DNA from 3 places in the Sphingobacterium sp. PCS056 genome. Region 2 is predicted to be linked to each of the others. Evidence: riboswitches for the same ligand, from Rfam matches in the RefSeq annotation. Region 2 holds a riboswitch; each other region holds the start of a gene.
What was found. Region 2 has a riboswitch for thiamine pyrophosphate ahead of thiS (sulfur carrier protein ThiS). Riboswitches for the same ligand answer to the same signal wherever they lie in the genome.
Positions count from the first base shown of each region.

Region 1 (2,274 bases), 130 kb from region 2:
CGTCGCATAGCAGCCCAGTGCTGAAAAGGTTTTAATGTCGGCCTGAATGCCAGCTCCGCCACTACCGTCAAAACCAGCAATGGTGAGCACCGAAGGATAGGTGTATTGTTTCATTTTAATAGTTCATTTTTAATTGCATAAGCGGCTTGCTCTGGATGGTCAGCACCACAGATCGCGGAGACGACTGCTAACGAATCGGCACCCGCTTTAACGATTGCTGATGCATTTTCCAATCGTACATTTCCGATTGCAACTAAGGGCTTATCTGTACGAGAACGGATCATTGCTAATCCGTTCAAGCCCCATTCCGTTACGGTATCTGTTTTTGTTTTCGTATTAAATATGGGGCTGACGCCTAAATAATCTGCTACAGCGGTGTTTTCATCATCCAATTGATGGAGATATTCTATGGAATAGCCAATTGTTTTGCTTTCAAAAGCATGTACACGTCGCAGTACAGCAGGAGCGATATCCCGATTTCCGACATGGATTCCAGCAGCACTTATTTTTTCAGCTACTTCAGCATGATCATTGATGATCAGTGGGATATGATATTTATCGGTAATCTCTTTCAATTTCAGGGCTTTATAAATAAACTCTTTAGTCGTGATCTCTTTTTCACGCAGTTGAATTATATCCACACCTCCACGTATTGCCTGTTCAGCTACATAAAGGAAATCACGTCCTCGGCAGTCCTTTTCCGAGATCACTAAATAAAGTGGATAAGGAAATGAGGGGTGCAGGTTCATGATTGGGTGATTTTTAAATGGGTAAGAAATTCGTGTTCGGTAATGTTATAGAGCTTGTCCAGAATATGGGTCTGCAGACTTGCGGGGCCAGCACTTTCTTTTGCGGCTAATTCTCCTGCTATGCTCAGTAAACTCATTGCAGCAGCAACAGCTTCCGTTTTATTTTCAACCGCAGCAATAAATGCCGCGATCAGGGCCGATGCAGTACAACCTAATCCGGTCACCTTGGTCATCATCGCATTCCCATTCTTTAGGTATATACATGTGTTGTGGCTGATAATGATATCTGTTTCACCTGAAATACATATGATTGCGCCTGATTTGGCGTGTAGATTGCGAGCAGCCTCAATAGCCTCGGTACTGATCACGGTACTATCTACCCCTTTTGTCACCACATCTGCTGTTTTTGCAAGAGCAATGATTTCAGAAGCATTCCCTCTGATGACGGTAGGCTTAAAAAGCAACAGTTGATTTAAAACAGTATCGCGGTAGGAGGTCGCACCTGCACCTACAGGATCTAAAACCCAAGGTTTCTGGATTGAATCTGCTTTTTTAGATGCCATGAACATGGATTCGCTCCAGTACTCGTCCAGCGTACCGATGTTGATGACCAGTGCATGCGATAGCGTTACCATTGCTTCGACCTCAGGTTTGGCGTGTGCCATGATCGGTGATGCACCCACTGCCAACAGTGCATTGGCGGTATTATTCATCACAACATAGTTCGTGATATTGTGAATAAGAGGCGAGGTATTTCTTACCTGAATGATGTGTTGCCAGAGTTTTTTTTCCATTCTTATATTTTTAACAATAAAAGCTTTAGGAAAAATCCATAACAACAGTCCGGATAAGTAGATGGACTGATTGCTTTTCCCTACGCCGGTGTTAGCCGGATCAGGTTCAAAGGGACTCTCTCAATTCTTTACAGAATACCCCTAAAGCGTATACAAAAGTATTGAAAAAAAATGAATTAATGGATAAGCGCCCAAACTCATCATCACAGGCTCTTTAGTACATTTCTTAAAAAGTGTGCCGATAAAGTTCCACATTGTATTTACACTTTTAAATAATTATGTTTGTAAATACCTTGTTTATGATGCGGACAGTTTATTTGTTTTTCTTGCTATTCCTTTCGCTTTGCGGTCCTTCTGTTTTTGGGCAATCGTTAGATTTTCAATTTTTTAGAAATATAGGGCTTGGAGCAAAAGCGAGTACAGTGCACTGCTTTGCGCAAGATAGTCTGGGTATCCTTTGGTTGGGTAGTAATAATGGATTATATAGTTACGATGGTTATTCCCTTCATGCTCCGACTGAAGCTGCATTGCCCTATCAGACCTTCATTTATAGTATTGCTGTTCTTGACGGTACTCATCTTGCTTTGGGGACAGGTAAAGGTGTTTTTTTATACAATTATCGGGAAGATCGGTACGAAGTATTTCCAACGGGTAGCCCTTCAGATGTCAGGTCGCTCCTGTTAGTTGGTGATCAACTATGGATCGGTTCCATCTCTGGTTTATATGGCTAC
Region 1 covers NZ_CP096883.1:4,760,715-4,762,988, reverse strand. Annotated here, with positions in the region: gene thiD (bifunctional hydroxymethylpyrimidine kinase/phosphomethylpyrimidine kinase) at 1-114, opposite strand, end outside; gene thiE (thiamine phosphate synthase) at 111-749, opposite strand; gene thiM (hydroxyethylthiazole kinase) at 746-1,543, opposite strand; TPP riboswitch at 1,604-1,696, opposite strand; gene MUB18_RS19920 (two-component regulator propeller domain-containing protein) at 1,843-2,274, shown strand, end outside.
Region 1: linked by a shared signal. The riboswitch ahead of thiM (hydroxyethylthiazole kinase) and the one ahead of thiS (sulfur carrier protein ThiS) in region 2 are both predicted to bind thiamine pyrophosphate.

Region 2 (2,274 bases):
TAGAATCTAACCATCACCCCGTCTGAATCATTATACGCTCTTGCAAACATGATTGACGCTACCTAGAAAAAAATCCTTTAACTTTATTTACACTTCCTTAAGAAATACGGATGCGAGTTTATAAATTTATATACCTTTAGCATCTGATCCCTTATTCAAAAGTTGCACAAATACTAAGAGAAAAAAGAATTAAAAAAACCTTGCCTATGATAGCTAACATCAAGATCACAGAAAGCAAAATTTTATCCGATAATTGGTACATCCTAAGAAAAATAACCTACGAATATTTAAAAAAGGATGGTACAACGATGACCCAAAGTAGAGAGGCTTATGACAGAGGAAACGGCGCAACTATTTTATTGTACAACACAGAGCAGAAAACAGTGATTCTTACCCGACAATTTCGGCTTCCAACATTTATTAATGGAAATGAAACAGGCCTGATGATTGAAGCTTGCGCAGGTTTACTGGATAAAGATAATGCAGAAGATTGTATTAGAAGAGAGACGGAGGAAGAAACAGGCTATAAAATTACAGATGTAAGAAAGATTTTTGAAGCTTATATGTCTCCTGGATCCGTTACAGAAATTCTGCATTTTTTTATAGCCGAATATGCAAAAGAAATGAAAGTCAGTGAAGGTGGAGGACTGGACCATGAAGAAGAAAATATTGAGGTATTAGAATTGTATATCTCCGAAGCTATGCGGATGGTAGCGAGCGGTGAGGTCAAAGATGCTAAAACAATTATGTTGCTGCAATATATTAAATTACACGGTATTTTATAATTGCAAATAGCAATTTGTATTCCTTCTCCTTACTATAGCTGATTATATATGCCAATAACAAGAGCGGGTATATTGTTGTGTCACAAAACAATGGATAGACAAAAATAAATCTACCTCTTTTCTTTTATTCATATTTTTTTTCTAGTTTAGTGGAAACTTTAGGGGTGTCTGCAAGATTTGCAGGCTGAGATTTTACCCTTAGAACCTGATCCGGGTCATACTGGCGTAGGGAAAAGTAAGATGTCTTCATTGTGCATATACCTGCATAACTGTGGCCATTCCTAAAGTTTTTTATTTAAAAATTTTTAAAGGAATGGAACTTACGATCAATCACCAATCACGTTTTTTTGAACAGCCTCCCTCCTCTTTGGAAGGTTTGATGCTTTTGGAATTTCCAGAAAAAAGTAAAGGCATTGCTGTTGCCATTAATAACCAAGTCATACCCAAAACGGCTTGGGCAACAACCCCATTACGCCATCAAGATTCAATTCTCGTCATTTCTGCTACGCAAGGCGGATAATTCATTTACACCTATAATACACCATTATGTTAGAACAAACCATTACCCAAACCCCTTTCCCAAATTCGAAAAAAGTCTACATCCCTGGAAAACTCTTTCCAATTCAGGTAGCTATGCGTGAAATTACACTCAGTGCAACTAAATTGAGCAAAGGTGGTGTAGAAATCAATCCTCCTGTTACCATTTATGATACATCAGGTCCATATACCGATGATGATGCAAAGATCGATATCCGTAAGGGGCTACCTCGCACTCGAGAAAGTTGGATATTGGATAGACAAGATGTTGAAATTTTACCCCAGATCAGTTCGGATTATGGTCAAGAACGATTGGCAGATACGGATCTGGATGAACTTCGTTTTGAATACAGCCATAAACCTAAAAAAGCTTTAGCAGGTCATAACGTTAGTCAATTACATTATGCTAGAAAAGGGATCATCACTCCAGAAATGGAGTATGTGGCTATTCGTGAAAACCAACGTATCGAGCAAATAGAAGCGGCGACAATGGGTATGGAACATCAACATGCGGGACATAGTTTTGGTGCTCGAACACCCAAGAAACTGATCACAGCGGAATTTGTACGTGAAGAAATCGCAGCAGGTAGAGCCATCATCCCGAATAATATCAATCACCCAGAAAGTGAACCGATGATTATCGGACGTAATTTTTTAGTGAAAATAAATGCCAATATTGGCAATAGTGCAGTGACGTCCAGTATTGAAGAAGAGGTAGACAAAGCGGTATGGGCATGTCGCTGGGGTGCAGATACGATAATGGATCTTTCAACGGGTAAAAATATCCATGAAACACGTGAATGGATCATCCGTAATTCGCCCGTTCCAATCGGCACAGTACCGATATATCAAGCTTTGGAAAAAGTAAAAGGTGTAGCAGAAGATCTGACTTGGGAGATATTTAGAGACACCTTAATTGAACAAGCGGAACAGGGTGTTTCCTATTTCACGA
Region 2 covers NZ_CP096883.1:4,892,982-4,895,255, forward strand. Annotated here, with positions in the region: gene nudK (GDP-mannose pyrophosphatase NudK) at 207-785, shown strand; TPP riboswitch at 936-1,034, shown strand; gene thiS (sulfur carrier protein ThiS) at 1,099-1,305, shown strand; gene thiC (phosphomethylpyrimidine synthase ThiC) at 1,332-2,274, shown strand, end outside.

Region 3 (2,274 bases), 470 kb from region 2:
AGTACATTCCAAGCCAAACGTATCCCAATCGTAATGAATCAATACATCATTACGATCGAAAAAGAAAGAATATATAAGCTGTTGATCATTTTCGTCCAATACCGGTATACCCTTTTCAGTGATGACACAATTTGCTGTAAAATGAGTCAGATGTGGGGCACCGGTAGCATATTTCCAATGACCTTTAATCCGATACCCACCTTGTTCGCGCTCAGCATATCCAGATGCACGACCACTTCCACCAAGGCACACTTGCGAATTCTGAAAGATCTCTTTGCCAATTTTTGGGTCGATAAATCCGACAAACAAATTAGCTCCCGAGCACAAAGTAATGGTCCAAGCTAAACCACCATCGTGATAAGCCAATTCCTCCAACAATTGCATTCCTTCTAACAAAGAAAATTCCAAACCGCCAAGACATTTAGGCACCCATATCTTAAACCATTTCTCAGAGATACTTAAATCCAGTTGTGCTGCAGTCATAGCTTTACAATTAATTGCATGCTGTTGCTGGTCTTTTATAAGATTAATGTGAGTTTGATTCATGATCATATATAAATTCACTTTTGAGGATTCTTTTCCAGTTAAAATAACCAAAGAAAGCCATGACAAATAAAAACAAAGTTAAAGCCGCAAACAAGAACAGATCTTTATGGTACAGCAATGGTATTGCCATAAAATTGCTAATATTTAATAAAATCCAATTCTCGATCTTTCGCTTGGCCAGTAGCCACATTCCCGCCCATGCTGTACAGGACACAAGCGCATCCCACAAAGGAACATCAGAGTCTGTAGCATGCAATAATCCGAAATAAAATACAATAAAACCAATGATACAAATCAATGATACTACGATCCAATCATTTTTTGATGATCGCGTGATGACATGATGATCTGTACGGTTTTGTTGCCAATACATCCAACCATAGATACTCATCAGTAGGTAGTACATATTTAAGGCTATTTCACCATATAATTTCGCGAAAAACAGAACGTAAATTGACATTAATATACCACAAATACCAAAAAGATAATTGATAGATTTATTAGATTTAGCGAACCAAACTTGTAAAACACCAAAGCCAACGGCTAACCATTCAGGCAAAGATGTCGCTTTGATCTGCTGTAAAAAATCGTATAAAATTTGATTTAACTGCATTTAAAATATGTGTAAGATAAAATAATACACACTTATGAAATAGCTATAAATGCAAGATTTTTGAAATTAAATATCCCTACGCCAGCATTATCTGGATCAGGTATATAACAAGAATTGCTCAGGGTATTGAGCAATTCTTGTTATTTGGGTATAATCTCAGCCTGTACCAGTACATTTACTGCAAGCACCCCATAAGTATGGTTAAAAGAAATTAATCTTTAAAATTCTCAAGCTTTAATGCAGTATGTGTGCGCTTTCTAGTCGCTACACAAAGCTCTGCATCATCATTTAATGATTGTCCGTGCGTCGGGATCATTTCTCGCAATTTTTTGCGATATTCATCTGCTTTAGCACGTTCTGGAAAACATCTTTTCAGAAGTTTGATCATGATAGCTACAGAAGTAGAGGCACCTGGTGAGGCACCTAGCAACGCTGCAATAGAACCATCTGCAGAAGAGACAACCTCCGTTCCAAATTCTAGCACACCACCATGTTTAGCATCCTTTTTGATCACTTGTACACGCTGGCCAGCAACTTCTATTTTCCAATCCTCTAATTGCGCTGTTGGCATAAACTGTTTCAAAGCATCTAATTTATCTTTGGGACTTTTCATCACCTCAGATATTAAATATTTTGTAAGATCCATATTGTCACGTCCTACAGATAGCATCGGTTTAATATTTGATAACTTGATCGAAGCAGGTAAATCAAAATAAGAACCTTGTTTTAAAAATTTAGTAGAAAAACCAGCATATGGTCCAAACAACAAAGCCTGTTTACCATCTATATAACGTGTATCAAGGTGTGGCACAGACATAGGAGGAGCACCAATAGAGGCTTTACCATATACTTTCGCATGATGATCTTTGATGACATCTTCATTGACACAGCGTAACCACTGACCACCAACAGGAAATCCTCCATAACCTTTAGATTCAGGAATACCCGATTTCTCTAGCAATAGTAAAGAGTGTCCACCAGCACCTATAAAAACAAATTTAGCGTTGATTGATCTTTTTTCACCAGTTTTTAAATCCTTGACCTCCAATTCCCACGTACCATTGTCATTTCTATCAATGTCACGTACTTCTTGGGTAAGATGCAAGGTAATATTT
Region 3 covers NZ_CP096883.1:4,425,240-4,427,513, forward strand. Annotated here, with positions in the region: gene MUB18_RS18510 (acyl-CoA dehydrogenase) at 1-546, opposite strand, end outside; gene pnuC (nicotinamide riboside transporter PnuC) at 527-1,159, opposite strand; TPP riboswitch at 1,216-1,361, opposite strand; gene MUB18_RS18520 (malate:quinone oxidoreductase) at 1,371-2,274, opposite strand, start outside.
Region 3: linked by a shared signal. The riboswitch ahead of pnuC (nicotinamide riboside transporter PnuC) and the one ahead of thiS (sulfur carrier protein ThiS) in region 2 are both predicted to bind thiamine pyrophosphate.